One region of the Psychrobacillus sp. FSL K6-1415 genome, then DNA from elsewhere that is predicted to be linked to it. Evidence: riboswitches for the same ligand, from Rfam matches in the RefSeq annotation. Region 1 holds a riboswitch; each other region holds the start of a gene.

What was found. Region 1 has a riboswitch for S-adenosylmethionine ahead of MKY60_RS16890 (bifunctional homocysteine S-methyltransferase/methylenetetrahydrofolate reductase). Riboswitches for the same ligand answer to the same signal wherever they lie in the genome.
Region 2: it holds a riboswitch for S-adenosylmethionine, as region 1 does, so the genes downstream of both, metA (homoserine O-acetyltransferase MetA) here and MKY60_RS16890 (bifunctional homocysteine S-methyltransferase/methylenetetrahydrofolate reductase) in region 1, are expected to answer to the same signal.
Region 3: it holds a riboswitch for S-adenosylmethionine, as region 1 does, so the genes downstream of both, MKY60_RS14145 (methionine ABC transporter ATP-binding protein) here and MKY60_RS16890 (bifunctional homocysteine S-methyltransferase/methylenetetrahydrofolate reductase) in region 1, are expected to answer to the same signal.
Region 4: it holds a riboswitch for S-adenosylmethionine, as region 1 does, so the genes downstream of both, mtnW (2,3-diketo-5-methylthiopentyl-1-phosphate enolase) here and MKY60_RS16890 (bifunctional homocysteine S-methyltransferase/methylenetetrahydrofolate reductase) in region 1, are expected to answer to the same signal.

What each region holds. Positions count from the first base shown of each region.
Region 1 covers NZ_JBBOOQ010000001.1:3,485,664-3,493,807, reverse strand. The annotation lists gene kynU (kynureninase) at 1-189, shown strand, start outside; gene kynA (tryptophan 2,3-dioxygenase) at 205-1,035, shown strand; gene kynB (arylformamidase) at 1,049-1,675, shown strand; gene MKY60_RS16910 (hypothetical protein) at 1,742-2,173, shown strand; gene MKY60_RS16905 (hypothetical protein) at 2,240-2,470, shown strand; gene MKY60_RS16900 (protoporphyrinogen oxidase) at 2,814-4,205, shown strand; gene MKY60_RS16895 (NERD domain-containing protein) at 4,322-5,269, shown strand; SAM riboswitch class I at 5,616-5,724, shown strand; gene MKY60_RS16890 (bifunctional homocysteine S-methyltransferase/methylenetetrahydrofolate reductase) at 5,796-7,655, shown strand; gene metH (methionine synthase) at 7,636-8,144, shown strand, end outside.
Region 2 covers NZ_JBBOOQ010000001.1:1,994,883-2,003,026, reverse strand. The annotation lists gene MKY60_RS09355 (DUF1572 family protein) at 1-267, opposite strand, end outside; gene MKY60_RS09350 (hypothetical protein) at 461-1,702, shown strand; gene MKY60_RS09345 (LysM peptidoglycan-binding domain-containing protein) at 2,247-3,761, shown strand; gene MKY60_RS09340 (hypothetical protein) at 3,936-4,166, opposite strand; gene metA (homoserine O-acetyltransferase MetA) at 4,188-5,096, opposite strand; SAM riboswitch class I at 5,172-5,279, opposite strand; gene MKY60_RS09330 (methyl-accepting chemotaxis protein) at 5,345-7,351, opposite strand; gene abc-f (ribosomal protection-like ABC-F family protein) at 7,678-8,144, opposite strand, start outside.
Region 3 covers NZ_JBBOOQ010000001.1:2,957,483-2,965,626, forward strand. The annotation lists gene MKY60_RS14125 (dicarboxylate/amino acid:cation symporter) at 1-1,043, opposite strand, end outside; gene MKY60_RS14130 (nuclease-related domain-containing protein) at 1,149-2,066, opposite strand; gene MKY60_RS14135 (MetQ/NlpA family ABC transporter substrate-binding protein) at 3,109-3,915, opposite strand; gene MKY60_RS14140 (methionine ABC transporter permease) at 3,978-4,646, opposite strand; gene MKY60_RS14145 (methionine ABC transporter ATP-binding protein) at 4,639-5,664, opposite strand; SAM riboswitch class I at 5,874-5,978, opposite strand; gene MKY60_RS14150 (thioredoxin family protein) at 6,014-6,334, opposite strand; gene MKY60_RS14155 (toprim domain-containing protein) at 6,346-6,696, opposite strand; gene gcvH (glycine cleavage system protein GcvH) at 6,771-7,151, opposite strand; gene MKY60_RS14165 (arsenate reductase family protein) at 7,225-7,587, opposite strand.
Region 4 covers NZ_JBBOOQ010000001.1:4,171,582-4,179,725, forward strand. The annotation lists gene mtnA (S-methyl-5-thioribose-1-phosphate isomerase) at 1-787, opposite strand, end outside; gene mtnK (S-methyl-5-thioribose kinase) at 765-1,973, opposite strand; SAM riboswitch class I at 2,049-2,205, opposite strand; SAM riboswitch class I at 2,362-2,466, shown strand; gene mtnW (2,3-diketo-5-methylthiopentyl-1-phosphate enolase) at 2,579-3,796, shown strand; gene MKY60_RS20600 (2-hydroxy-3-keto-5-methylthiopentenyl-1-phosphate phosphatase) at 3,798-4,463, shown strand; gene MKY60_RS20605 (methylthioribulose 1-phosphate dehydratase) at 4,460-5,074, shown strand; gene MKY60_RS20610 (1,2-dihydroxy-3-keto-5-methylthiopentene dioxygenase) at 5,090-5,623, shown strand; gene MKY60_RS20615 (hypothetical protein) at 5,722-6,447, opposite strand; gene MKY60_RS20620 (amino acid ABC transporter ATP-binding protein) at 6,471-7,205, opposite strand; gene MKY60_RS20625 (amino acid ABC transporter permease) at 7,224-7,985, opposite strand; gene MKY60_RS20630 (transporter substrate-binding domain-containing protein) at 8,048-8,144, opposite strand, start outside.

The DNA.
Region 1 (8,144 bases):
CGTATATGCAAAGCGTTAAAAGTGCAACAAGTTATTCCAGATTTTCGTTCACCAAATGGCATTCGTTTAGCACCAGTTGCATTGTATAACTCGTATGAGGATGTTTGGAAAACAGTGCAGATTTTAAAATTGATTATGAAGGAAGAGCTTTATAAAAAGTATGAAAATAAACGTGATGTTATTGCTTAAGAAAGGAGGTATAGCATGCCAGATGATAATAGGGAAAGTGGAATACATACCGATTTTCGAGAAGAAATGACGTATGGTGAATACTTGCAGCTAGATAATTTATTGGCCAGTCAACAAAGGTTATCAGGACATCATGATGAAATGCTGTTCATAATTATTCATCAGGTTAGTGAACTTTGGATGAAACTTATATTGCATGAACTTACGAGTGCAATTCAAGCTATACAAGCGGATAAAATGCAATCTGCATTTAAAATGTTAGCACGAGTGACGAAAATTCAAACACAAATTATCCAGGCTTGGGATGTCCTTTCCACACTAACACCTGCAGAGTATTTAGAGTTTCGAGATAAGCTGGGCAAGGCTTCTGGCTTTCAATCGTTTCAATATAGACAAATTGAATTTGCCCTTGGCTATAGGACTAAGCATATACTGAAGATTTACGAACAAGAGACAGAATTGTATGAAGAGCTGCAAGATGCTTTTCATGCACCAAGTATTTATGATGTTTCAATTCAAGCTTTGGATCGAGCTGGGTTTCCGATAAATACTCAGTTATTGAATCGAGATTATTCCATTACGTACGTCGGAGATGAATCAGTAGCAAATGCATGGAAAGAAGTTTATCAAAACGTCGATAAGTACTGGAATTTGTATCAATTAGCAGAAAAGTTAGTAGACGTAGAAGACTGGCTCCAGCAGTGGCGCTTTCGTCATATGAAAACGGTAGAAAGAATAATAGGATTTAAAAAAGGCACTGGAGGATCATCTGGTGTGAATTATTTACGGCATGTATTAGACCATCGTTTCTTCCCAGAGCTTTGGGATTTACGTACAAATTTATAGGGAGGTCAGGAAAATGAACAAAGAATGGATTGATATTACACAAACTATCTCGACTAGAATAGCAACATGGCCAGGGGATACTATTTTTGAATATGAACTTACCGCTACAAAGGAAGAGGGGGGTGCTGCAAATGTTGGGACGATAACAGCAAGTTTGCATACAGGAACTCATGCAGATGCTCCATTTCATTATGTAAGTGAAGGAAAGACACTGGATATGCTCGACGTTAATATGTATATTGGACGTGCAAAAGTGGTTAGTGTCGTTGGTGCTTCCGAGATAGGTAGGGAGGAATTAGAGGGGGTTGATTTAACGGGTGTAGAGCGTTTGCTTTTAAAAACGACGAATACAGCATCACCTGAAAAATTCCCTGAAAAGATTAATACATTGAAGCAAAATATTGGACCATTTTTAAAGGAAAAGGGTATTTTTCTAATCGGCACAGACCAACCATCAGTTGATGGGATAGAAAGTAAGGAGCTATTAGCGCATCATTCACTGTTTAGAAATGATGTATATATTATAGAAAATCTCTTGCTGGAAAATGTAGAGCCTGGTGATTATGATTTAATCGCTTTACCTTTGAAAATTGAAGGGGCGGACGGAAGCCCCATACGTGCAGTGCTAAAAAAAATATAATAGACGGGATAGATAGCACTTTAATATGCTAGTCTATCCTTTTCTATTTTAAAAGGAGGAGCTAGAATGAAAAGGTTTTTATTTATTTTCTTTTCCACAGCAGTAATTGGATTTGTTTTTTATTTTGGGATGGATTATCAAATGAGATTAAGAGAAAAGTCAGCAATCATATTTGATATTAAGCCTTATATATCATTTGCAAGCTTTTTCTCTATTTTTATTGGAATGTTGTTACGATTACCCAAACTAATTTTAGAAATTAGAGAAAAACAAAGGTGGTCATTCGATTGGATGAAGTTCATCGTAATTGGAATACCATCTCTCTATATTGCAATGATTCCACTTTTTGCTATTGTCTATGGAATGAATTTATGGTTTTCAAATGTGGTTATGCTACTAGGGGATATAACATTCACAACAATAGCTGGGGTAATATTTGGCTATGTATTGTTAGATAGCTTAAACAGTAAAGCTTCCACAACTATTAAAGTACTTTAGCAGAGTGGAGCATAAAGCCCAGTATCAATCAAAGATTCAGGGCTTTTACATATGGAGGTGTAGTTTATGAGAAAGTTATTACTATCTTTATTGGGTGGAACCATAATTGGATTAATTGTGTCTTTTACTCTTATGGATTATAGAGATATAAAATATGAAATTAGAAATCAGGGTGGAATAGAATCCAGGTGGATAAGAGAAATGGATCTTGATTTTGTCTTCAATGCCTCAGCATTAATTATCGGGATATCAGTTTTAATTTTTATTGTTTGGACTTTTATTGAGAAAAGATGCTAATAATTGGTCTTTTTTATAAGAAAGCCCAAATTGCTAAGAGTGTGCAAAAGGCAGCTACCATAAATATTACTTCAACATGTATACTAAAAACTCCAAAAAATATTGCGGCTGCAAGTTTAGAAAATGTCGTCCAACCAAGCAGGCTTTTTTTAAAATAGTTTCCACATAAATTTAATCCTCTGCATACGTATTATCTCCTCCTACTCTTAATTACTGAATAACTTCTTTAGAACTAACTTCTTTAATTGTTCATAATTTACCTTCTAGCAGTGATGTAAATCATATCAGTAATTTTCAAAAACGCTTATACTAGTTGTATGAATTGATATAAGGAGTGGTTAGGTTGAAAAAAATAGTGGTTATTGGTGGCGGAATCACAGGGCTTTCTACTATGCATTATTTGCAAAAACTTAAAAACGAAAAATCTTTAGACATAGAGCTAGTATTAGTTGAAGCGAACGAGTACTTAGGTGGCAAAATCCATACCATGCAGGAAGACAACTTCATTATGGAGGTTGGAGCTGATTCAATTGTTGCAAGAAACGAAGCAATCACAAATTTAATTGAAGAGCTAAATCTTGAAGAAGAAAAAGTGTATAACTCTACAGGCATTTCGTATATTTACACAAACAATGAGTTACATGCAATTCCTGCAGACACTGTATTCGGTATTCCCACAAGTATTGAATCATTAAATAGCAGCACGCTAATATCAGATGCTGGGAAAAAAGAAGCATTAAAGGATTTAGAATTACCAAATGAGAGCTTCACAAAAGAAAGCTCAGTCGGGTCATTTTTAGAGTATTTCTTAGGGAAAGAATTAGTTGAAAAACAAATTGTGCCTGTGTTATCAGGTGTTTATTCTGGTGATCTCAATAAACTTTCTATCGCCACTACACTACCTTATTTGATTGACTATAAAAATAAATACGGCAGTATAATTAAGGGGTTAGAGGAAAACAGAGCAAAATTCCAAGCAGCAGCTAATAAAAAGTTCATTTCTTTCCAAAATGGACTTTCCACACTAATTGATCGCTTAGAGGAAGTGCTGGGCGAATCTACGATTATTAAAGGTGTGGCAACAAAGAAAGTAGAGAAGAAGGATGGACGTTATTCGGTTTTATTGACTAATGGGGAAACGGTTGAAGCAGATAGTGTAGTGCTAGCTACTCCTCATAATGTAGCGCAGCTGATTCTTCAAGATGAACAGTTGGATACCGATTTCAATAGACTAAAAAATTCATCTCTTATTAGTGTATATCTTGGATTTGATATTCCAGATAATCAGCTTCCAGCAGAGGGCACTGGTTTTATCGTATCTGAAAATAGTGATGTGAAATGTAATGCATGCACGTGGACAAGTCGTAAATGGACACACACGTCAAAAGACAATCAATTACTTGTTCGTATGTTCTATAAGAGCTCAAGTTCTGCCTTTGAGAGCATGAAGAATATGAGTGAAGAAGAGCTAGTAGAAGTTGCGCTCCAAGATATTAAAATAAGCTTGAAATTAACGGGCAAACCTGAGGTAATAGAAGTAACAAAATGGAACGATCAAATGCCAAATTATCATCTAGCACACGGGGATGCAATTCAATCATTAACAGCTAAGATGGCTGGTGAGATGCCAAATGTGGTGTTGGCTGGTTGTTCTTATTACGGGGTTGGAATTGTAGCTTGCATTAAGAACGGTAGAGAAACAGCAGAAAATATTATAAATTCAATAGTTGATTAAGTTTGCTGGCCAAAATTCATTTTTGGCCATTTTTTTATGGGGAAAATTGAATAGTTGCTTATTTGGTGAAATTTACATTTTCTTTTGTTGTGCTACGATTCAATTGGAGGTGAAGTATGCTTAAAGTAATGGATTCTTGCGAATATAATTTAATTGGTTTACAAATGTTAGCAAAAAGATTGAATGATACACATCCTCAAAAGGAGATAATCTTAGCTAAAGAAAAGGCAGCAAAAGCTGGACTGCAAGGTGAACGTAGAATAAGTGAAGTTTTTGCGAAATATACATTTCCTTTTGAATACTTTTTCGTTGAAAATATCGGATTAGATTCAAACGGTAAGTTCCAAATAGATGCTATCTTTCTTACTCCCTATTTCTTAGTAATTCTCGAAAGTAAAAATATAAGTGGAAAGTTATTTTTCAAACAAAACCCTGCGCAGTTAGAGCGCGAAACACTCGATGGTAAAATCGATGTTTTTGAAAGCCCAGAAATCCAGTTATCGCGAAATATTCATTTGCTACAAGAATGGCTGGGAAATCATGGGCTGACAATCCCAATATACGGTGTGATTGTTCTTAGCAATCCAAAAGTGAGAGTAATTGAACCACCGAAAAAACTTAGTGCTATTCTTCCCCAAACCATCCCAGTATATTTACGTAATCTTCCCCGCGAAAATGTATATTTTGATTCTGAAAAAATGAAAAAATTTGAAAATCAAATAAAAGTAGGTCAACAAACTTATATTCCCTTTCCAATGTGCGGACGCTGGGGTATTAATCCTAAAGATTTAAGAAGCGGTGTCCAGTGTGAAAGCTGTGATTTTCATGGAATGGAAAAAAGAAAAAATGGCTGGACTTGTCCTCGTTGTGGCTATTTTGATAAGCTCGGACATGAAAAGGCCATAAGGGATTGGTTTATGCTGATTAGTGATACTATAACTAATAAACAATGTAGAGACTTTCTTCATTTAGAATCAAAATATATCGCGCACAGAATCTTGCAATCAATGAATTTAACCAAGATAGGAACATCCAGAAACACTAAGTATAAATGGATATGGTAAAGCACCTGTGCATATACTGAAAAAGATAGAAAAAGAGTGAATCGCTAGAATGTAGCGAAGAATCGCTAGAATGTAGCGAAGAATCGCTAGAATGTAGTGAAGAATCGCTAGAATGTAGTGAAGAATCGCTAGAATGAAGCGGAGAATCGCTAGAATGTAGCGGAGAATCGCTAGAATGCAACGGAGAATCGCTAGAATGTAGCGAAGAATCACTAGAATGAAGAAGAAAATCACTTAAATAGGATAAATAAACACTAAGAGAAGTGTATAGAAAATTCAAAACACATCTTGACGCTTTAATGGAATAAAGGTACGATATGTTTAATTAAAAAATTGAATAATGAAATTCTTATCAAGAGAAGCCGAGGGACTGGCCCTACGAAGCTTCAGCAACCAGCCAATTAATTGGTCAGGTGCTAAATCCAGCAGACTTAACAAAGTCTGAAAGATGAGAAGGTGGTATCTTGCATACTCGTAAAGCCTTCTTTTCATGGAAGGCTTTTTTATATGGAGAGGATGGATACAAATGGGTTTATTAGAGAAGTTACAGTCGTCCATACTGACAGCGGATGGGGCAATGGGTACGCTACTTTATTCGTACGGAATTGACTATTGCAATGAAGAATTAAACATTCAAAAGCCGGAAATCATTGAGAAGATACATCAGGATTATATTGAGGCCGGAGCAGATATTATTCAAACGAATACGTATGGAGCGAATGCCATTAAATTGGCGCGTTACGGGCTAGAAAACCAAGTGAAAGAAATAAATGAAGCGGCTATCCAAATTGCTAAAAGAGCTGCTGCACCCGGAAACCAATTTGTCATAGGTACGATTGGGGGCATTAGAGGAATTCGGAAAAGTGATGCCACGCTCGGTGAGATTATCCATTCACTCGATCAGCAAGCCATCCAGCTGTTAGCGGGAGATCCAGATGGTTTATTACTCGAAACCTATTATGACTTAGAAGAATTAAAGACTACTGTGACTCATCTTCGTACCTTAACTGATATACCAATTATAGCCCAAGTATCCATGCATGAGCCTGGTATTTTGCAAAATGGCTTACCACTTAATGATGCTCTGCTTCAGCTTGAAGCAATTGGAGCGAACATAGTTGGAGTCAACTGTCGACTAGGTCCCCATCATACAATTCAAGCATTTGAAGGAGTAAAACTTCCGAATAAGGCTTTTCTCTCTGCTTATCCAAATGCTAGTTTACTGGATATAGATGAAGGGCGAATTGTCTATGAGTCCGATGCTGAATATTTTGGAAAAGCGGCGTTATATCTTAGGGATGCTGGAGTACGACTAATAGGAGGTTGCTGCGGGACGACACCAAAGCATATCGAAGCAGTAAAAAAACATATTGGTCATTTAGCGCCGATTACGAGTAAGGTTGTTGAAAACAGAAAGCCGATTATTATTCAAGACGCCAAGCCGACTAACACACTGGCTCTCCATGAAAAAGCAAAAACAGAAAGGACGATTATTGTTGAGCTAGACACTCCTCGTCATCTTGACACGACTACATTCATGGAAGGTTCAGAAAAGCTATATGCTGCTGGAATTGATGCAGTGACAATGGCGGATAACTCATTAGCCTCCCCACGTATTAGTAATATGGCAATGGGCTCGATGTTAAAACACCAAAAAAATATTAGACCGCTTGCTCATATTACATGCCGTGATCGTAATTTAATCGGTCTTCAATCTCATTTAATGGGGCTGGATGCGCTTGGAATCCATGATATTCTTGCTGTAACTGGAGACCCGACGAAAATTGGTGATTTCCCTGGGGCGACAAGTGTTTATGATGTATCAAGCCTAGAATTGATACAACTAATCAAACAATTAAACGAAGGTATTTCTTTCTCAGGAAAGTCACTACGAAAAAAAGCTAATTTCTCCGTAGCTGCTGCTTTTAATCCGAACGTTCGTGTTCTGGACCGTGCAGTGAAGCGACTAGAGAAGAAAATAGAATGTGGAGCAGATTATTTCATCACACAACCTGTCTACTCGAAAGATAAAATTCATGAAATTTATGAAGCGACTAAGCATTTATCAACCCCTATTTTCATTGGAATTATGCCACTGACTAATAGTCGTAATTCAGAATTCCTTCACAACGAAGTACCAGGTATAAAATTGTCCGAAGAGGTACTGGAGCGTATGCGTTTATGTGGAGATGATAGAGAGCTAGCTACTGCAGAAGGTATCCAAATTTCAAAGGAATTAATAGATACAGCAGCGAAGCTATTCAACGGTATTTATATAATTACGCCATTTTTCCGATACGATATGTCTCTTGAATTAATTCATTATATTCAAGAGATTGATCGAAAGAAAGAGAGAGGGTTCAGCTATGTCCAAACATCTAATTGAGCAACAACTCCAAGAAAGAATACTAATTATTGACGGTGCAATGGGAACGATGATTCAAAATGCGGATCTTAATCCCGAAGATTTCGGAGGGGATGAATACGACGGTTGTAATGAGTATTTAAATATAGTAAAACCGGATGTTATTGAACACGTCCATCGTGAATATTTAGCTGCTGGTGCTGATATTATTTGTACGAATACATTTGGTGGAACTCCTGTAGTGTTAAATGAATATGATCTCGGTAATCAGGCATATGATATTAACTTTCGTGCAGCTCAGCTAGCTAAAATATGTGCAGAGGAATTTTCTACTTCGGATTGGCCGAGATTTGTAGCGGGGGCAATTGGACCGACGACAAAAACATTATCAGTCACAGGTGGTATCACATTCGATGAACTTACGAACGACTTTTATGTGCAAGCAAAGGCTTTAGTAGAAGGTGGAGTAGATGTTATCTTACTGGAAACTAGTCAAGATATGCTGAATGT
Region 2 (8,144 bases), 1.5 Mb from region 1:
AGTTGCAATTGTACTTTCAAATTCTTTGTCCCGATTTCTAGTAGTTTTTTCACCATCTGTCGTCAAAAAGTCTGTCCATCGTGAAACCAGATTTCCACTCAAATGCTTAATGATTACCTCTACACTATTGGAATGATTATTTGGTGTCCAAAATAGCTTATCTTCTTCCATCTGAACAACTGCTTTTTCTGTATCCTTCATCAAATCTAAAAACTTATTCCTAACTACTCGCATAAAATCAATGTGTATAGAAGAAATATCGTTCAAAATAATCCACTCCTTTTCTTTTTATTATAAAGTAAATATTCAGAAAAACTATATATATCCTTGAATATTCAATGAACATAAATTAGATGGCCTATTCATAATTTATCAATTTCCATATTATGCAATAGAGAAAGAGAATTTGTCTTTCTACTAATTCTAGTATTCATACTAGTAAAAGAAAGGAGGAAATTGAATGGCAGAAAAAATATTTATCAATAACACATTAGCAGCATTTCAAATTACACTCTTTGTTCGTGAAGGAGAATTCCCGTACAACCAGGATGGAACCGTAACATTTACACTAGAGCCTGGTGAAACAGAGAGTGTTACCTATGGTAGCGACACAAATATATTTTTAAATGGACTAACAATCTTTACAATTTATGAAGGTGATCTTTTCAGTTCAGTAAAATTTGTAACAGCTCAAATGAGTGAGTTAGACAATCTTCTTAATACAAATGACACAATAACTATTTCACAAGTACAAACAGATTATGTATTATCTGGTTCCAATATATTTCTGGACGCGGTTAATGATGCTCAAACATTAGCAGAAATAAGGGCAGCAATTGAAGATCCTAGTTTGGGGCTAAATTTAACAGCTTATAACGCTCTTTCTGAAGCTCAGAGAGATGAGGTAGCAGGAGTATTGCTAAATACTAGACCTGTTGGGGGTTACCCTTCCATTGCAAGTGTCCAAGCATCCCTAGATGCAGCAATAAATGAGCTTGTTGATCCAAACAATATTTACGTAAGTGCAGGAGCAGTTGGAGGAGATGGGAGTATTGCAAATCCTTTTGGAACTATTACCGATGGAGTTGCAGCTGTTAATCCTGGAGGAACCGTGCATATTTTAAGTGGCACATATCCAATCACTTCCCAAATTTTAGTTAACAAAATGGGAATAACCTTATTAGGAGAACCTGGAACAACTCTTCTTCTTCAAGCAGATATTATAGCCTTATTAATTACTGCAACTGATACTACAATTAACGGTCTAACAATAACTAGTGATATTCCATATGCAAAGGAATTCATCCAAATTGGTGGTACAAATACAAACTTATTAAATAATACGATATTTGGTCCACCACAAGCATTGCCAATGTCAAACTGGGTTGTAAACCGGGCAGTAGTATCACAAGGCGGGATAAACATTGTCGTTGAGGGAAATACGTTTTATTCATTACGAACCGGGATATACATTAATCCAAATGTAACTGGCGAGATAGATAATAATGTAGTATATAACACAAAAGGCGCTTTCTTAGTAGACAGAGCTTTCACTACTTTTGTGGGCAACTCATGGGGTATTCCAATGAATGAGTTTGATATCGTATTATTTGCCGGTACAACTACTGGACCACCATATGATAATCTTCAAGCTCTTAGTGCAGCTAATAATAATGCAACCATATCTGACCAACGTAGTTAATATATAGGAAAAAGTAAAAACCAACTTATTTGGAAGTTGGCTTTCAGACTGTAGAGAAACTCAATTTTTGGTGCATAGAGTTGTATACTAAAATCTGCAAGGACCACCACTTCGCTTTCCGTGGGCTTGGCTTCAGCCTCCTCGTCACGGTGAAAACATATGCTCCTGCGGTTACTCGTCGCAAAGACATTGGTCAAGTTGTTCCAACAGGAGTCTTCGTGGTGGTCCTTGCCTTATAAACAACTCCTTAAAGGTTTCCACTATAAATACTTTTATTTAGATAAAGCAACCTCTTTAAAGATATTTATTATTACTCATAGCAGTTTATAAAAATACTTTTGTCTTCAAGCTGAAAGCCAACTTATTTGGAAGTTGGCTTTTTTTGTGGGCATTTCACAGATTCCGCATGTTAATAAGCATTTCTTATTGTCGCCCATTTTGTATTGGTGAACTTACCACAAAGTACCTGTATCTATTAATTTATAAACATAGTAATATATGAAAGTTATAATACTACTTTCAAACTAGAGGAGAATGGGTTTAAGTGAAAAAAGTACTTCCTATTTTTATTATATTTGTCTTATTTCTAAGCTCTCACCCTATACAAAGTACAGCCACTGGTAGTTCACTTACAGTGGGGACTGTTCAAATAGATAACGTTAGCGTATTAAGTTTACCAAAACAAGGTTCGACTGTTATCACCACTTTAAAAAAAGGAGAAGAATTCCCTGTCCTATCTACTGCATCAGGAGACTCATCTACCGTTATAGTGCATACTGTAAGTCCTGGAAATACATTATGGAAAATTTCAAACCAATACGGGATTCCACTTAGTGCACTTCAAGAGACAAATAAGCTATCTTCAGCAGAAATTCGAATTGGACAGAAATTAATAATTCCACAAACACATACACTATATACTGTTATAAATGGTGATACTTTATGGAAGATTTCTGAAAAATTCAATGTAACTATAAATGATTTAACTAAGTTGAACAGACTACAATCTTCAAACCTAATTGTCGGTCAAAAATTAAACATTCCCGATTATTACGTACAAATTCAGTTGTTGGGTGATAAAAAAGGCTGGGTTAATAAATCACTTTTAAAACAAACGAACCAGCAACGAATCGTAATGGGATGGAAGTATAACGGAAGTTCGCAAAATTATTCACAACAATTGAAGCACTCTAATTTAAATGTGGTGTCACCAAGATGGTATACTTTAAACAACACAGGTAATTTTGTTTTAATTACAGCTGACACAAATTATCTGAAAGATGCACATAACAAAGGCAAGAAAGTTTGGCCCCTAATTGGAAATAAATTCGACCCAGTTTTAACTGACTTGGTATTAAGTAATCCTGAAAAACGCAAAAAATTAGTGTCAACGCTTAAAAATTCTTTAGTTCAAACAAAAAGCGATGGAATAAATGTGGACTTTGAAAACATCGATCCGAAAAACAAGCAAGATTTTATCCGCTTCGTAACCGAACTTAAAAACGCTCTTCATCCACACGGAATTAAAGTATCTGTAGACGTTACTCGCGAAAACAAGGATCCTTTTTGGTCTGGCAGTATAGACCGTTATGCGTTAGGTCAGGTTGCTGACTATATCATTATGATGGGGTATGATGAGCATTGGGGAGGTAGTCCAATAGCGGGGTCTGTAGCTTCTATGCCATGGGTTCAAGAAGGTATTGAACTGTTACTGGAAGACGTACCATCTCACAAGATTATCTTGGCGGTACCTTTCTACACAAGAGAATGGATTACTAATTTAACGACAAAAAAAGTGAAAAGTATCGACCGTACAATGGGTGAGGTTGAACAAATTATCTCTTCAAAAAATCTTATAAAAGTTTGGGATCAAAATACCCAGCAAAATTATGTGGAATTTACTGCAAACGGGGATAAGCACCAAATATGGGTAGAGGATAAACAATCTATCAAACTTCGTATTGACCTTGCTAACCAATTTAACTTAGGTGGAGCAGCTGCTTGGTATATCGGCTCTGAAACACCTGATATTTGGAATATATACCATTTCAACAAGTAAATGGAGTGTGAAACCCTAAAATTTAATAACAATTTTCAACCTGAGTCCATATTTAGATGAACTCAGGTTGTTTTAATTTTCCACTAAAAGTAAAAGTACCCAGTCTTTCTCTAAATTATGAGTTGACTGAGAACCTTACCCTCTCATCTTCAATCCTGAATCTTATTTTTCAGATTAGGTAGTCACCCATACTTTATATATATTTAATCCATCCTGCTGAGTATTGACTCTAAATGTGTCTATCGAAGCTAATCTAAAAGCAAGAGAATAAGCAATTTTGTAGTCTGAGGTTATATATCCATCGTAAATTCTTCCGTAAATTTCATTTGCTAAAGAATCGGCCCAAACATCGGCTTCATACAATGTTTCAAAAATTATTTCTTCTCTTTTCCACCTAATATTCATAGCTACACCAACTTTGTAAAGTTATTCCCATTCATAAGGTGTTTCTTGGTAAACATAATAATTCAACCAATTGGAAAATAGCAAATGTGTATGTGACCGCCATGAGTTCATTGGCTTTTGTGATGGATCATTGTTTGGAAAATAATTTTCTGGAACATCAATCTCCACACCTTTTGATATATCTCTTTGGTATTCATCTGCAAGTGTTGTTGCATCATACTCTAAGTGACCAGTAATCATAATATGCTTTTTATCTTTAGATATTACTAGGAAAACACCTGCATCTTCCGAATTGGAAAGCAATATCAGTCGAGGGTCTTGTTTAATCTCGTCGTATAACACAGCAGTGTAACGAGATACAGGTGCATAAAATTCATCATTAAATCCTCGTACTAATTGAATGGTTGGATCGGATAACCGATGACTAAATACACCAAAACATTTTTTGGGTAGGTCGAATTTACCAATACTATAATGATGATAAAGCGCTGCCTGCGCTCCCCAACAAATATGAAGAACAGAGGTCACATGCGTTTTGGACCATTCCATTATTTCAGTCATTTCAGGCCAATAATTAACATCTTCGAATGGTAAATGCTCAATTGGAGCACCTGTAATAATCATTCCATCAAATTTTCTGTGTTTGATATCCTCAAAAGTCGTATAGAAAGTATCTAAATGAGTTTTACTAACATTTTTGGAATCATGTGTTGCCATATGTAAAAAAGTCACATTTACTTGGAGGGATGTATTCCCTAATAATCGTAACAATTGAAGTTCGGTTTTCTCCTTTTCAGGCATAAGATTCAAAATAATTATGTTTAATGGACGTATATCTTGAGTTATTGCTCGATCGGTATCCATGATAAATATTTTCTCTTTTTTAAGAAGTTCAGCTGCTGGTAATTGTTTAGGTATATTTATCGGCAAAATAGTACTCCCCCTTAAATTTAAAAACCCTCTTTTCCTTTATATAAGAAAAGAGGGTGAACGTTTTGCTCTCGATTCTTATCTTTCAAGAAATTATATCTTGTAGGAGTTAGCACCTTTCTGATAAATCAGAGGTTGCTGAAGCTTCAACGGGCCATGTCCCTCTGCTTCTCTTGATAAGAGTTATTAAATTATATTGTTCTTTATTAAAGAATATTAACATGTGTTTTCCAATAATTCAACTTCTTTTAAACTTTGAAACGATTCACTGCTTCCGCAAGTTTATCACTAAGCTCTGTTAAGGTCTCAGATGCTGCAGCAACCGACTGAATCGCTCGTAACTGCTCATCAGAAGACGCACTCACTTCTTCACAGGCTGCTGCGGTTTGTTCTGAAGTTGCAGCCATCACTTGAATAGTATCTACTACCTGATCTTTATAGTTGGAAACCTGTTCAATTTCTGCTGAAACTGCATCAATAGATGTTTGTAAACTATTCATCAATATTGATATTTCACTAAATGTTAACTCAGTATCAGTTACAACAGAACCTTGTTCACGGAATGTTTTGATGGTGTCTGTCATTTGCTCCCCTACAATATGGGATTCACTTTGTAGCTCCGTAATAGTTTGTTTTACTTCCTCTGTGGCTTTAGCAGATTGTTCTGCAAGCTTTCGCACCTCATCCGCAACGACCGCAAAGCCCTTTCCATGCTCACCTGCACGGGCCGCTTCAATACTTGCATTCAGTGCGAGGAGATTTGTTTGTGATGAGATTTCCATAATGGTTTCCATAACACTGCCAATCGCTTTTACTCTAACTTCTAAAGTTGTAAACAATGTAGACATGGAGGTAAGATTAGACTCCCAGTTTTGGAAAGAAGTTTTCAATTCACTCATTTGGTTTTGACCATTTGTATTCATTAAATTTGCTTTAGTAGCTATATCAGTCATCGTTATTGATTTTTCGTTAATGAGATTGATTTGCTCGCTTAAGTGCACGGAACTCTCTGTTACTTCACCAGCATCTTCTGCTGATTTAGATGCACCTTCTGCAATTTCACTAACAGCTAATGACACTTGTTCCGCAGAAGCATTTGTTTCTTCAGCTACAGCACTTAAATTTTCAGAATTTGACTGCACATTATTTGCGGACTCTTTTACAACCTGAATAATTCCATTCATACTGCTAGACATTTTGTTGAAGTTTGTAGCAAGTTGACCAATTTCGTCCTTAGACCTTATATTCGCTTGTACAGTTAAATCTCCATCAGCAATAGAATCCATTAATTTTTTTAGTTGGCCGATTGGTTTTAAAATAGCGCTAATCATGAAATATAATACGATAAATATGATTGCCTCAATGGCTAAAACAATTATTATTATCATTGTACGTATACTGTCTGCTGTTTGGTTTATCTTATTTTCCTCATAAACAGCTCCTATTTTCCAATCCAATTCTGGTATAGTTGTAAATACAGTAATTGTATTAGTACTCTCCGTTCCGTCAGTCACATTTCCACTTTCCAAGGAACTAGATAGCATTTTTTTAACTGATGAATTCTCAGATATGTTTTCACCAAATAAAGTGGGATGAACTATAGCATTACCATCTGCATCCACAATAATTGGATAACCTTCATAACCTAACTCATTGTTTGCTAACGTTTCTGTTAATTTGGATAATAGAATATCAATGGCTAATACACCAACCACTTGGCCATCTCTAATAACAGCTTTTGCACCAGAAATTGCATATTCTCCAGTAGAAGCATCTACAAAAGGTTTAGACCAGCTGAAACTGTCTTTATTTGAAACTGCATTTAAATACCATTCCCTTGAAGTAGGATCAAAATCTGCTCCTAGGTCTGCTTCTGGGATAATTTCAATCGATTTATCAGGTAAAGCTATGTAGACTGAAGCTACAGCGTCATATAATGAAACAAATTCATTAAATTTAGTATCTAATTGTTTCTCTAATTTCTTGGCTAAAACTCCATCAGTTGCTTTAGCACTATTATGAAAATCTACAATATCATTTGAAGTTGATAATTGAATAAGCCCTTTTTCATATGTAGCTAAATAATTCTGAATTGATGTTGACATTTCTTGAACTATAACTTGGCTTTGATCAATTAAGTCTTTTTCCGTCTTTTTACTAATAGTGTTCGTACTAATGGTTATTAATGGTGCCATACTTACAATAATTAGAGCCATAACAGCAATAATTATTTTCCACTTTATAGATTTACGCATTACTCATCTTCCTTCTCTATGTATTGAATATGCTCCGATATGAATATTCCATATATAAGTATATTTATACTATTATATCGGCACAATGAGAGAATATTAATGCATGAAAAATAACTTACTCTTCAAAAAAACAAATTTCGGTGAAATACCTTCTTATTTACCTTTCTATCATATTTTCTGCAGATGATGATTTCAAACATATTATTAATGAAAATAAAGGAACTAAAAATAAATCTTCCAATTTGAGATACCTGACTTGAAATCTCACAAAAGAGACCACCTTCTTAAAAGGTGGTCATAATCATTATAAGTAATTCTAATACTTCCTAACCAATCCATTCCTCCAATAAGATTTCAAGTTGTTCTTCTTTTGCTTGAATAGATTCGATAAGCTTTTCATAAATTCCCCAATCAGTTTCTATTTTTGCATTTTCTTTTAAATATGAAATTTCACTTTCCAAACAAGAAATTTCTTCATCGATTGTTCGCTCTTTTACACGTTCCCTTGTTGGTTGTTTAGTTTTAGTCTTTTTCTCTGAAACATCTTCTACTTCTCGCTTAGAATACATTTCCTCCCATTTTGTTCTAGCCCACTCATATGGTCCTTCAAATGTAGTGAGCTGGGCTTTTTCTAACCAGACAGTTTTAGGAAATAATTTATTTAAAAAATACCGATCATGTGATACGGCCAATATAGTTCCATCAAAATCAGCTAAAGCATCTTCAAGTACTTCTCTAGACTCAATATCTAAATGGTTCGTCGGTTCATCAAGAATTAGGAGATTAATATCCT
Region 3 (8,144 bases), 530 kb from region 1:
ATTGCCCCGTTGAATCCAAGCATTGTTTCCAATAATCCCAGTGCCGCCATAACTGCTCCACCTGGAACTCCAGGAGCTGCAATCATCGTTACACCAAGCATAAATATAAAAGGTGCAAATGAAGATAGCATAATATCCTGTCCATTTATAAGCAATACACCGATTGAACAAGAGACAAGTGTAATCGTACTCCCTGACAAGTGGATTGTTGCAAATAGAGGAATCGTAAAGTTTGTCACTTTAGCTGAAGCACCAGTTTGCTGAGCCTGCTTTAGCGTCACCGGAATTGTTGCAGCTGATGACTGTGTACCTAAAGCTGTAAAATAAGCTGGGGACATTGTTTTTAAGAGTTTCAAAGGGTTTTTCCCAGTTACCGTACCAGCTGCTGTATATTGTAATAAAAGCATGACAAGATGCAGCACAATAATCATGACAAACACGACTCCAAAAACCGATAAAACCTTAGCCACTTGTCCACCGTACGCCATATTCATAAAGATTCCAAAAATATGTATCGGTAATAATGGGATAATAACATAAGAGATTACCTTCTCAATAATCTCGCTAAACTCTTCAAATGCATTTTGTAACATGTTTCCTTTTAGTTTGGAAATCCCAATCCCCATAATGAATGAGAAAACTAATGCTGTCATTATATCCATCATCGGAGGTATCGGCATTTCAAATAAGCCCCCAATTAAAAATTCTTCCGGATTCTCTAACTTAACACTCTCTTTACCACCTATAAACTTAGGCAGTAAATTTGATGCGACAAAAAATGCTATCAAGCCTGCTACAATGGTAGATAAATAGGCAATTCCCGTAGAAATACCAAGTAATCTACCAGAACCCTTTCCAAGCTTAGCTATCCCTGGAACAATAAACCCAATAATAATGAAAGGAACAATAAACCCTAAAAAGGCACTAAAAATACTATTAAAAGTAGCCATTATCTCTACCACTATTTTAGGGACAACTAGTCCCAATAAAACACCAAATACTATCGCTATCACTATTCGCGGCAATAACCCAAACCTCTTCATACGATGTCCTCCTCATATGCACAAATGTATTATTAATAACATTTATACACTTTAGCACAGTCACTTATTAAAGTGAATAGGATTAGTAGTATACATAATATTCTATTAACATTTTTTTGAACTGTAGTTCGTGTAGTAAGTATTAGAGCCTTTTCCGTATTTTACTAAGTCAGAGCTTGATAGAATTCTTTTTGCTTCATACCTGTTGTTTAAAAGTAGAAACTCTCTACATTCTTTATTAGTAATAGTTTCTTTACAGAGCGAAAAATAAGTGGAAACTGCTTTTTTGTGTGCATATGAATTGTTTTCTTTACAAGTAGGACAATACCAAGTTCGGGCTATTTTCTGCATTCCAATAAATCCGCAGCTTTCACATTTTACTCCGAGCTTTAAATCTTTAAGTGAAATTGAGAAATGTTCGATAAGAGGAATGGATGGAGGCGAATAGGTACTTCTTAGAATTACTTCTTTTATTTTCTCCATTTCTTTTTGACTTAGGGTTGAACTATTTTCGGGGAAATGTCGTAGGAAGGAACGCATTTCATTCCTATACATTATTTTAACGCCGCTGACTGAATGTTTAACAAAACTATTACGAGACGCAAAGATTACTACACCATGAATTGGGACTGAAATATTATACTGGAGGAAGAACTGAGAAAGTTGATATTTATATTCATTCAACTGATTTGCGGGGCAAGGATATTTAGTTATTCTTCCATCCTCTTTTCGTTGGATAAGTTGTGATGGATTAGTCGAAAACTCTAATTCCCCAATGATGTTTTTTACTTCAAGAATTACTACTCCATATGGGGTTATTATCAGGAAGTCTAATTCAAATGCAAATTCCGCAAAGAGAAACACCTTGTGAAAAATATAACATCTATATGGAATTTTCATTTGCTCTAGCACTTTGTAAATAACCTCTTCACCATAATCTCCTGCTTTAATAGCACCTATCTCTTTAGAAATTCTTGTATATTGTGGATGTTGCGGAGAAAGTCTTTCTATTAAATCAGACATTCTTGCTACATATTTTGAAGGGGAATACGGTTTAATTATCAAATTATCATCACCTCTTCAACACAATATCACGAATAGTTAGTCTTTTCTAGACTAAATTTTTTTATTGTGCAGATTGGTGAATAAAGAATGCTTGAAAAGCGGTATTGACTCTTTTTAGTGCTCAGTTTCTGCTGGACGGATACCAGACTGGCTCGAGCACTTTGACTACTCAATCGGGCGATTGCGACTTCTTCTCGGGCGTTCGTCCTACCCCGGGCGGATAGCAGGTTAGCCTGGGAACTTAGAATACTCGAACGGGCGGTTCCGACTTCCTCTCGGGCGTTCGTCCTACCCCCGGGCGGATAGCAGGTTAGCCTGGGCACTTAGAATACTCGATCGGGCGGTTGCGACTTCTTCTCGGGCGTTCGTCCTACCCCCGGGCGGATAGCAGGTTAGCCTGGGCACTTAGAATACTCGATCGGGCGATTGCGACTTCTTCTCGGGCGTTCGTCCTCCCCCCGGGCGGATAGCAGGTTGGTTCGGGCGCTTAAAGTAGTCGATCGGGCGGTTGCGACTTCTTCTCGGGCGTTCGTCCTACCCCGGGCGGATAGCAGGTTAGCCTGGGAACTTAGAATACTCGAACGGGCGGTTGCGACTTCCTCTCGGGCGTTCGTCCTACCCCCGGGCGGATAGCAGGTTAGCCTGGGCACTTAGAATACTCGAACGGGCGGTTGCGACTTCTTCTCGGGCGTTCGTCCTACCCCGGGCGGATAGCAGGTTGGTTCGGGCGCTTAAAATAGTCGAGCGGGCGGTTGCGACTTCCTCTTGGGCGTTCGTCCTACCCCCGGGCGGATAGCAGGTTGGCCTGGGCGCTTAGAATACTCGAACGGGCGGTTGCGACTTCCTCTCAGGCGTTCGTCCTCCCCCCGGGCGGATAGCAGGTTGGTTCGGGCGCTTAAAATACTCGAGCGGGCGGTTGCGACTTCCTTTTGGGCTTTCGCCATTCGCCTGCACAAAAAAAACAGACACCCGAAGATGTCTGTTTCCTCAAATAATATTATTATTTTACTGGTACTACAGATCCGCCCCACTCGCTTAGGATGAAGTCTTGAATTTCTTCAGATTTCAATGCTTCTACTAAAGCTTTAATCTCTTTATTGTCTTCATCACCTGAGTTTACAGCAATGATATTCACATATGGAGATTCATTAGATTCTTCAATTGCAATAGAATCTTCTAATGGATTGATACCAGCGTCTATTGCGTAGTTAGAGTTGATCAATACTGCATCGCCTTCTTCGTTTTCATATAACTGAACCATCAGTGCTGATTCATAGTTAGCGTCAAATTCAAGATTTTTAGGATTATCAACGATGTCTTTCACTTCAGCTTTTGTTTTGTCAACACCATCTGCTAATTTAATTAGTCCTTTTGCTTCTAACATAGCAAGAATACGACCGTGATCTGCAACAGAGTTACTCATTAGAATTGTTGCACCTTCTGGAAGCTCTTCAATAGAACCGTATTTTTTAGAATATAAACCGATTGGTTCAATATGTATTTCACCAGCGTTAGCAAAATCATATCCAAAATCAGCTTTTTGTGACTCAAAGTAAGGGATATGTTGGAAATAATTCGCATCCAAGTCACCTGAATCTAAATCTTTGTTTGGTAATACATAATCTTGATACGATTCTACAACAAGTTCAATTCCTTGTTCTTCAAGAATTGGTTTAACTTCTTCTAATATAACTGCATGAGGTACGTTCGATGCACCTATTACAAGTTTACTACCCTCTTCTTCTCCGCACGCTGCAAGTGTTAATGCACTCACTGATAATAAAGCTCCAGCTAATAACTTCTTCATTTTCAAATCTCTCCCTTTTTACCTATGTTTTCTATGTGATCGAGTACTCTCGTTTACACCTATTATCGTTTATCTATTTTTGTAGTAATTAAATCGCCTATCCACTGAATTATAAATACCATGATTAATATTAGTATTGTGGCAACAAGTGTTACATCTGTTCTACCTCTTTGGAATCCATCTAAGAATGCTAGCGTTCCTAGTCCCCCAGCACCGATAATACCGGCCATAGCTGTATAACCAACTAGTGAAATCCCCGTAACCGTAATACCTGATACTAATGCGGGCATAGATTCTGGCAATAGAACCTTCCAAATAACAGTAGAAGTTTTAGCGCCCATCGATTTAGCTGCTTCTAGTACTCCTTTATCAATTTCTCGTAGAGCTATCAACACCATACGAGCGTAAAATGGAGCAGCTCCAATAACTAAAGCTGGGAATGCAGCATTTGGCCCACGCATTGTTCCAACTAAAAACTTCGTTAATGGGATTAATAAAATAATCAAAATAATAAATGGAATGGAACGGAATATATTAACGAAAGCTCCTGTTAACCAGTTCGCTAACTTGTTCGCCCATGCTTGATGAGGACTAGTTAAGAAAAGTAAAAGACCGAGCACTAGCCCAATAATTGCTGTCAGTATAGTAGATACTGCAGTCATATATAATGTTTCAACGGTTGCTTCCCACATTTTTGGCCAATCAACATTAGGAAATAAATCATTAATCATTGTTGATCACCTCTGTATTTACTTTTTGTTCATGTATATAGCGGATGGCCTCATCCACCAATAATGCATCTCCTTCTAGTTGAAGGATTAAGGTACCAAATGCGCCATTTTGTGTATGCGAAATATTACCTTGGACAATATTGACTTCTAAATCAAATTGCTTAATAAGTCTCGACAATATTGGTTGTTCTGTTTGCTCTCCAACAAATACTAGCTTTATCAGCTTGCCATTTGGATATAGCTCTTTTAAATGCTGTATTGTTTGTATTGCTTTATTGGAATCACTTACTTGCGAGACAAAACGTTTCGTAATAGGTTGTTGCGGGTTTTGGAATACATCTAGTACTTTTCCTTCTTCTACTACATGACCTTTTTCCATTACTGCAACACGACCGCAAATCTTTTGAATAACCTGCATCTCGTGGGTAATCAATACAATTGTCAGCCCTAATTTTTCATTGATACTAACTAATAAGTCTAAAATTGAGTCTGTAGTTTCTGGGTCTAACGCAGAGGTTGCTTCATCACAGAGAAGCACTTCTGGACGATTGGCTAATGCCCGCGCAATTCCGACACGTTGTTTTTGTCCTCCTGATAACTGTGAAGGATAATAATGTCCGCGACCTTCTAAACCAACTAAATCAATTAGTTCCTCTACTCTCGAAGAACGTTGTGCTTGTGGAACACCAGCAATTTCTAATGGAAAAGCAATATTTTCCGCAACCGTTCTTGACCATAACAGATTAAAGTGTTGGAAAATCATACTTACCTTTTGTCTTACTTGACGAAGCTTCACTTCATTTATCTTAGTAATATCTTGATTGTTGACGATAATTTGACCCGAAGTTGGCTTTTCTAATCCATTCAATAATCGAATAAGTGTACTCTTTCCTGCACCACTGTATCCAATGATGCCGAAAATTTCACCTTTCTTTATGTCAAGATTCACCTCTTCAACTGCAACGATTGTACCTTGTTTCGTGCTAAATTTTTTCGAAACATTATTTAAACTAATCATGGGAAACTTGCCACCTTTCTACGAAATGCTCAATTGTCTATCTATCTTCAAGAAATATTGTATGAATTTTTAATCCTGCATTTTAAAACTACTCAATGCGTCAACAGTTACTATGTAAATACATATACTTCCCATTTCTATCTAAAAAAACCCTCCTGCAAAAGAGCAGAAGGGTTTTAAGTTATTTATTTTAATAACGTTCATCCATTCTCTCATTTCCCAAAGCAACAGCTTTGCGTGATTTGGCACCATTTCATTTACATGACGGTTGCCGGGCTTCATAGGGCACTTCCCTCCACCACTCTTAATAAGAGTAACACTATTTAATTTGTTGGTATATCGAATGTTATCACACGACTACTTGCTCGTCAATACTTTTTATTGTCTCTAATATAAATGGAACTGATTGAAATGCATATATCTTTTTATATACAGTTCCACCTTTAGCGATTATCAGGCATGGCACGCTTTCAATATGATAATCCATTGCAAAATTCTCTAGATAGTTAATATTTGCTTGGCCAATTGAAAAAGGCATCATCTCTTGTACAACTTGCATCATCTTACTTGCAACTTGGCATGTTCCACATAAGGGTGTATAAATATAGAACATTGTAAGCTGACCACTGTTCTTATGGTCGTTCCACTGTTCAAGTGTCCATTCATTCACATTACATCATCCTAAAGTAAATATTGTCTTTTCACTTTTATATTAACACTTTTTAATATGGATGCCAAAACTTTGAACGGTGTAGTCGCCACTTCACAATACATTGGATTGGTATATAGATGAATAGCTTCAGGGTATTCTTTCCTGACGATGGAGCGAATTTGCTCGCCTGATCTATCCGCATCTAAAAACGCATAAATAGGAATACCGTCGTAAGGACTTAAAATCTCTTCTAGCTTTACATTGGATATCGTTCCGTTTGTACAAATAATTTCTGTTGATTCATCAAGTAATTTTAAAAGCTTTAATTTATCTGATCTTCCCTCAACTATAATTATTTTTTCACTAAAGACAATAGCCATTCAGCATCTCTCCCAACTATGCCCTTTCCAATATTATATGAAAAAAACGCCGACATTAAGCGGCGTTTTCATAATTATTCTGAAATTAATTCTTCGTATTTTTCTGGAGAAAGTAAACCATCGACTTCCGTTACATCAGCTGGCTCTACAACAATCATCCATGCATTTTCATAAGGGGATTCGTTTACATATTCAGGGTTATCTTCTAATTCTGTATTTACATCTACTACTTTACCGCTTATTGGTGCATACAGTTCAGAGACAGTTTTTACAGACTCTACACTACCAAATGGATCTCCTGCTTTAATATCATCTCCGACTTGTGGAAGCTCGACAAACACGATATCTCCAAGCTCTGATTGTGCAAATTCAGTAATACCGATACGGATATTTCCGCCTTCAGTCTTTACCCATTCGTGCTCTGCTGAGTATTTTAAATCTTTAGGTGCGTTCATATATATACCCCTCTCCATTAATAATACATTCATCTACTATATTCACATATTTTTATAGTAAAAACAAGTGACTTTAAGAAGTCTTCCAAACATCCTCAAACTGTTGTTCCTTGAAGCCTAGCGTTAATTTTTCACCATCAAAAACAACTGGACGTTTAATAAGCATTCCATCAGAAGCAAGCAAGGCTAATTGCTCATCTTCTGACATCGTTGGAAGCTTGTCTTTTAGACCAAGTTCTCGATATTTCATACCAGAAGTATTAAAGAATTTTTTGAGTTCTAAGCCACTTACTTCGAACATTTTTTGAAGCAAATCTTTAGTTGGAGGATTTTCAGCTATATGGTTGTCTATGTATTCTATATCATTGTCCTTTAACCATTTGCTCGCTTTTCTACACGTTGTACATTTAGGATAGCCATAATATTGAATAGTCATGTTGTACCACCTTTTTCTTTTTATCATACATAATATTGTAAGAGATGAGCAATCATTTTGAACGGTGACTAAGGATTCAACCTCGAATTAAGAAATTAAGACTCAAAAAAAATGCCCACCCTTTAAATTCAAAACCTGTTTCCAACGTTTCCGAAATGCTCTGGACTAACTTGTTGCTATATTATTGCCGATTGAATTTTTAGTGATGCTGGTTGGTTGTGACGTCCGTCACAACCAACCAGCATCATTTTTTTGGTAATTTTATGGCGCTTATCTGTCCGTCGCTCTTCTACAACTTCTAGAAACACGTTAGTGCATTTTTGGATAACTAGAGAAAAGCTACTTTCCTATTCATGGAGCAGGCCCCCGAAGATACAATTTCGGGGGCTCTAACGCTACTCTATACGATAGATACCGTCTATTTTTATGTCGTATACTTTTTTATTAGTTGAAGAAATCCATAAGAAATGCCCTAATTAAAAATTTTTGATAACAAATCCAGAGCCTCTACATTGCATGCAATCCTCTGTATTCTATATCAACAGGAAGACTGATTT
Region 4 (8,144 bases), 690 kb from region 1:
GAATTCCATATACGAAAGCAAGAATAGCTAAGTTAAGAGTTCCTATCTTGTTTGCTGTATCTCCATTTTTTGCTATCCGGTCTGCACCAACAATAATTGCTTCTATTCCCTTTGCACTTATTGTGTGTGCAGCCATACTATCAGTTATAAGTGTCACATCGACTCCTGATTGCTGCAGCTCCCACACTGTCAGCTTGCCCCCCTGAAAGACAGGTCTAGTTTCACATGCGAATACTTCAAACTCTTTGCCAAGTTCCTTTCCTAGATGAAACGGAGCTAAAGCAGTACCATACTTTGCAGTGGCAATAGAACCCGCATTGCAAATGGTCATTACCTTGGTTTTATCACCTAGTAAATAAAGTCCAAATTCACCAATATTCCGACAGGACTCCTCATCTTCTTTGTGAATTACAATTGCTTCTTCAATTAATATCTGCTTTGCATCCGAAACACTATCTACTAAACTCACTATTTTCAACAAACGGTCAAGTGCCCAAACTAAGTTGACAGCAGTTGGCCGGGATTCACCCAAATATGTTGCATCTTTTTTTAGTAATGCTAGAAAATCTATCATCGAATTTGTTTTATAGCCCTGGGCCTCAATAGCTAATCCATATGCTGCCGTAATACCAATGGCAGGGGCACCACGAACTTTCAAGGTAATAATCGCCTCGTAAACATCTTTGAGTGCTTCAAGTTTTATATAGACAATTTCATGAGGAAGTTTCTGTTGATCTAAGACTACTAACTGCTTACCATCCCACTTAATCGATAATGGAATACTCATAAATAATTTCTCCTAGCAACTCAATTACTGCATCTATTGAGTCTATTTCTTGACGACTCACTATTAATCTTTCTCCAGTTTTTAGAGTTTGTTTTTTTAGTAAAATTCGTTTCTTTTCGTTTTCAATATTGTCCAAGTCTTTCACATGTGCGAGTCCAATTGTTCTACGAATAAGCTCACAGCCTGCGAATCCTAGTGAATCATGGAATATTTTTTCTAGCAAAAATGCTTTGTATCCCTCTATATCTTTAAATGAATCGAATTCACTCAGTTCCAAAAAACCTGCAAATTTAGTAGAAAAAGTGGTCCAAGTGTTTCGTATATGACCATGTATGACATCACGTTGTTTGCCTTCTCTGGTAATAGATTGGACTATTAAATTTGCTAAAAACAATCCTATATCAAAACCAATAGGACCGTAAAAAGCAAACTCTGGATCGATCACTTTAGTTTCTACTTCACTCGCAAAAACACTTCCTGTATGGAGATCTCCGTGCAGCAAGGCTTCCGCTTCGGTTAAAAAACTTCTTTTTAATTTTGCCACTTCAAGCTTTAATAATTTGTTGTTCCAGATTGCTTCTACTTCGACTTGTAATGCAGGTTCAAAGTCATTTGTTTCATGGTCAAAAAAAGGATCGGTAAAGATTAAATCCTCTGTGATCTTACACAATTCCGGATTTGAAAATTCTATTACAAGCGCTTTTTTCTCAAAGGGGTGAAGAGCAAAATCAGAAGTATGATAAAGTGTTAGAGCTAGGTAGTTCCCTATATCTGTCGATAATTTAGGGTAGGACTCACCTTTTATCAATCCTTCACGTACGATTGTGAGATGAGATAAATCTTCCATGACTGTGATAGCTAAATTTTCATCCGTTTCATAGACTTTTGGAACTAGATCGGCAGCATATTCTCCATGTCTTTTTAAGGCACTAGCTTCAATTTTTGCCCTTTTTAGAGTTAGCGGCCAGCTTTCCCCTATTACTTTTGCATAGGGCAAGGCCTGTTTAATAATAACTCCACTGCCACTCGTTTGATCTGTTATAAGAAAAACATAATTTAGATTTCCATCACCAATTTCTTCGCAAGTTAATTTAGCTGTATTCGGGAACAAAGATAATTCGCTTGCTAGAGAAATTGCAGATTCTGGTGTTAATGATTGATATTGTTTTGTCGCTACTACCGCCATTTAATTCTTCCTTTCATTCTCAAAATAAAAAACCTCTTTCCAAAAGAAAGAGGCCAAGAATAAGAGATTCTGAACCTCTTATCTCTCAGAAAGTAAACTTTCTGATGGAATTAGCACCGTGCCTTACGGAATCTTACATTCCGGCGCATAAAGCGCCCCGTCTCACAACGGTATTACGGTCGGTTGCTGGGCGTCATCGGGCCATTATCCCTCTGCCTGCTCTTGATAAGAGTGCGGTACAAGTATGATGTTTGATTAGAATCCTAGCATAATAGAAAAAGTTATGTCAACAGTATTTTGAATATATATACTTTTTAATTTTCTTGTTGACAGAAGTTTTATTGCATGGAATAATCAATATAATTTATTAAACATCAACTGAATATTTTTCTTATTTAGAGCAGGTGGAGGGACAAGCCCTATGATACCCGGCAACCGATTCATTTTTGAACACGGTGCTAATTCTTGCAGCCAAAAGGCTGAGAAATAAGAAGTTGTTAAACTATTAACCTCTTCTTATTTGAAGAGGTTTTTTATGTTATCTGGTCAGCGCTAGTCTGGGCTACATAGGCGCTTGCGCATTTATTTTAGTTAGGAGTGAAAAAATGAGCGGAATCACTGCGCACTATCAACTATATGGAAAATCTGGCTCTTTTGAAAAAAAGGCAGAAGATATTGCACTTGGATTGACTATTGGTTCTTGGACTGACTTAGCTTTGTTAGAACAAGAACAGTTAAAAAAACATAAAGGAAATGTAATATCCGTTACCGAATCCAAGGATATCCAGCACCCCTTTCACCCTGAAAAAATAAAAGCAGAAATTAAAATATTCTACCCTGCTGCAAATTTTTCTACTGATATTCCAGCAATATTAACAACGGTCTATGGCAAACTATCCCTAGACGGTGAAGTGAAGTTATTAGATTTAGAATTCGATACGAATCTTTTGTCTCATTTCCCCGGACCACGCTTTGGCATTAAGGGTGTTCGAGAAAAATTAGGAGTTTATGAACGTCCGCTAATCATGAGCATATTCAAAGGAGTCATTGGAAGAGACATAGAATATTTAGCAGAACAACTTAAACAACAGGCATATGGTGGAGTTGACCTTGTAAAAGATGACGAAATCCTATTCGATAATCCACTAACTTCTTTTGAATCACGTATTGCTACTGGACGAGAAGTATTGAGACAGGTGTATGAAGAGACAGGACATCGTACTTTATATGCAGTAAATTTATCAGGACGTACATTTGAATTAAAAGATAAGGCCAAAAAAGCCCGAGAACTTGGGGCAGATGCACTTTTATTTAATGTTCATACTTACGGATTAGATGCCCTTCAGATGTTAGCAGAAGACGATGAAATTCAATTGCCACTTATGGCACATCCAGCTTATAGTGGAGCATTCACTTCCTCAGCATATTATGGAGTTTCAACATCACTTATTCTAGGAAAACTTACTCGTTATGCAGGAGCAGACTTTTCATTATTCCCTTCTCCTTATGGCAGTGTTGCACTAGAAAAGTCTATAGCTCTTTCTTTAGGTGAAGAACTAACAAAAGCCAGTAAAGTTAAACAAAGCTTTCCAGTTCCATCTGCAGGCATTCACCCGGGTCTCGTACCCCTTTTAATGAATGACTATGGAATCGATAGCATTATTAATGCTGGAGGTGGTATACATGGTCATCCAGCCGGTGCAACTGGGGGCGGTTTGGCTTTTAGGCAGGCAGTAACAGCTGTTTTAGAAGAAATTCCATTAGTACAGGCAGCAAAACAACATAGTGAGTTAAAAACTGCACTTGAATTATGGGGGTTATAATATGAGTAAACTTGTAGTTTTTTGTGACTTCGATGGAACTATAACCAATCAAGATAACATTATGGCAATCATGGAAAAATTCGCTCCACCCGAATGGACTCCAATTAAAGAGGATATTTTAAGTCAACGTATTTCCATACGAGATGGTGTAGCAAAGATGTTCTCTCTCCTCCCTATTGAATCAAAAGATGAAATTATTTCTTTTGTACTTGAACAGGCTGTCATCCGCGATGGTTTTAGTGAATTTGTATCTTTTACAAAAAATCATAACATCCCACTTTACATCGTAAGTGGTGGTATAGACTTTTTCGTCCATGAGCTACTAGAACCTTTCAGGCCATTTGCAGGAGTTTATTGTAATGTATCCGATTTTTCTAAGGATACAATTCACATTGAGTTTCCACATAGTTGTGATGAACAATGTACTAGCCAAGGATGTGGTTGTTGTAAACCATCTATTATTCGTACACTTCTTGACCAAGAAGCTATGAGTGTTGTAATTGGGGATTCCATTACCGATTTAGAAGCGGCAAAATTAGGAGATATCATTATTGCAAGGGATTTCTTAATCGAAAAGTGTGAGGAATTAAATATTCCCTATGAACCTTTTGAAAACTTCCACGATGTGATAGACATTATGAACGCTAGGTTAGGCGTGAAATTATGACATTACAAGATAAATGGGATGAACTTGCGGACATAAAAGATGAACTCGCTGCAAGAGATTGGTTTATGGGAACTAGTGGAAACCTCGCTATTAAAGTACGTGATAATCCTATGGAGTTTCTAGTAACTGCAAGTGGTAAAGATAAAAAAAAGAGGACATCGGAAGACTTTTTGCTTGTTGATGCTACTGGAAAACCAGTAGAAAATACTCCTTTAAAACCATCTGCTGAAACATTACTCCATTGTGCAATATATCGAGAAACAAATGCTGCTTGCAGTCTTCACATCCATACAGTTGCAAATAACGTTATCTCTGAGTTGTACGGTGATAAAGGTTCAGTAGATTTTCAAGGCATTGAACTCATTAAAGCTTTTGGTATGTGGGAAGAAGATGCAATACTCTCCATACCAATTATTCCTAACTACGCTCATATTCCCAAACTTGCGGAAGTGTTTACAACTTATATTTCTGCTGACAAAGGAGTAATCCTTATTCGTAACCATGGTATAACTGTTTGGGGAAAAGATGGGTTTGAGGCAAAAAAATTACTAGAAGCTTGTGAGTTTTTATTTCAGTATCAATTAGCATTACACCAAATACACTTAAAATAGAAAGGAAGATTCTTGATGGCTATTATTAAAATCCAAGAAACAAGTGAAACAATTGAAGCACAAAACGAGGTAGAAGCATTTTTAGAAAGTCAGGAAGTAATTTATGAACATTGGGATATAGACAAGTTACCAGAAAACCTTCGTGAAAAATTTAACTTAGACGACGATGAAAAGCAAGAGATTCTAAAAGCTTTCAAAAGTGAAATAGACGACATCTCAACTCGTCGCGGGTACCAGTCCGCCGATATTATTTCTCTATCTGACTCAAACCCTAACCTAGACGAACTGTTAAAAAATTTCGAACGAAAGCACCTTCATACCGACGATGAAGTTCGTTATATTGTAAGTGGTCACGGTATCTTCATCATACAAGGCAAGGATGAACGCTACTTTGAAGTTCATCTTTCACCTGGTGATTTGATATCTGTGCCCGAGAATATTACACACTACTTCACATTATCTGAGGATCGTAAAGTTGTTGCTGTTCGCATTTTTGTAACAACAGAGGGATGGGTTCCAGTTTACCAAGATGAAGTAGTAGAACAATAAAAATACCTACTTACCCTAGGAATAAATGAATAACGATAAGGTAGTCAATTACTGCTTCTGCGGCTATTTCTTTCTAAAACAAAAAAAGTGGACTCATTTTATGAATTCCACTTTTTTATGTCTATTCGGTAAATTCCTTTTATATCTCGTAATATACATCCATTAGCCTCAAAAATACGTCTCATGGGCTTGTTATTTGTATCTGTGCTTCCCACATATACCTTCGCACCAAAATTTTTCAAGAGTTCTAATGAAATAGCATGAAATATCGTTCCGTATCCTTTGCATCGTTGTTCTGGTACAACCCCAAAGTAAAACATTCTTCCCTCATCAGTAGTCCCTTGTTCAATATGTGGAATACTAATACCGTAGTTCATTGCATTTTGAGAAAAGATAAAGCAATGGTCTCGCCACTTAACACCTATTTCACTTTCAAGTGATTCCATTATTTGATTGATAGTAAATATATTATTTTTGTTAGCTGAACCACTCCTACATGAATCGTACAATGTAGCAAAAGCCAAATCAGTCATATGACTATCGGAAAGAGATTGTACTTGAAAGCTACCAGAACTTATAAATGGTCCTTCCAATGTCTTTGTGTATTCTACAATAGAAGACACTTTTTTAAACCGACGCTTGAAGATCCAGTCCTCATTCTCTTCATCTATTAATAGTGATAAATATGCTACTTTTTCTTCTTTCCACTCTGCTAATATTTTATCAAATGCAATTAAGTAATCAATGTTTGGAACATAAGATACTTTTAGTTGATCCACAAGCCAGTATTCCTGATCTTTTTTAATCAGATTGAAAAGGTTCACCTATCGATTCCCCCATGCTGTTGTTAGCTTAATGTTCGTTTTAAGAAAGCCTTTGTTCGATCTTCCTTTGGATTGTTAAAGATTTGTTCAGGCGTTCCTTCCTCAGCAATTACTCCTTTATCCATAAAAACAACTCGATCAGCAACTTCTTTAGCAAACTCCATTTCATGTGTAACTATTAACATAGTAAGTCCTGTGCCCGCTAACTCTTTCATCACCTTAAGCACCTCTCCAACCATTTCTGGATCAAGTGCGGAAGTTGGCTCATCAAATAACATAACATCTGGTTCCATCGATAGCGCTCTCGCTATCGCAACACGTTGCTTTTGACCACCCGATAATTGCTTAGGTTTAGCGTTTACATAATGATCCATTCCAACTACTTTTAAGTATTTTAAAGCAATTTTTTCGGCATCTTCTTTAGAGCGTTTTAACACTTTTACTTGTCCAACCATACAGTTGCTCAGCACGTTATGGTTGTTGAATAAGTTAAATTGTTGGAAAACCATTCCTAACTTTTTTCTGTAAGCATGGATATCGTGTTTTTCATCTAAAATATTCTCTCCATGATAGATGATTTGCCCTCCACTAGGCTTTTCTAACAAATTTATACAACGAAGTAAAGTAGACTTTCCCGATCCAGAGGAACCAATGATGCAAACAACCTCTCCTTTGTTCACTGAAAAATCTATATCTTTTAAAACCTCATGATTTCCGAAGGATTTACTTAAATGTTGAACTTCGATGACATTTTGCATAGATTTCTCCTCCTTCGTTTAATCTATATTAGTATTACTTTTTGTTAACATAAGTTGCGGTGGTGGTTGTCCAATCATGCTATAGTTTTCTGGTCCATCTAGTTTTCTTTCTATATAACGTAATATTAATGTTACTGTAAAAGTCATGACGAAATATAAAATACATGCTATAAAGAACGGTTCAAAATACTTAAAGCTTATTCCTGCAACTGTTTTTGCTTGAAAATATAGTTCCGTAACACCGATCACATTTAATACCGATGTATCTTTAATATTAATGATAAATTGGTTGCCTGTTGCTGGCAGTATATTTCGGATGACTTGAGGTAAAACAACACTCCACATTGTTTGGAAGTGATTCATACCAATTGCTTGTGCTGCCTCGAATTGTCCCTTATCAATCGAAATGACACCACCACGTACAATTTCTGCCATATAAGCACCCGTGTTAATCGAAACGATAAATATTGCAGCCATTGTACGGTCCATATCTATTCCAAAAGCTAGTGCAGAGCCATAGAATATTACCATTGCTTGTACAATCATTGGTGTTCCTCTGAAAAACTCAATATAAACAGAAAGAATCAGATTAACTATTTTTAATACAATACGTTTTAGTTTTCTCTCAGGCGTAGGAATTGTACGAATAACTCCTGCCAGCAAACCAATAACTGCTCCAAAAATCGTACCAATTATGGAGATTAGTAGTGTCATTCCTGCTCCACGAAGGAACATCGGCCAGTTACTTGTAATCATCGAAATAATATATTCAATGCTCATACATTTCCCTCCTTCCACATAAAAACCGACTGCAAAAAGATGCAGCCGGTATCACATCATTTTTATTCTGCAGCTGGTTGATTATTAATCGCCTTATCCATAATTTCTTGACGTTCTTCTTCCGTTATTTCCGCTAAAATTTCATTAATTTTATCTGTT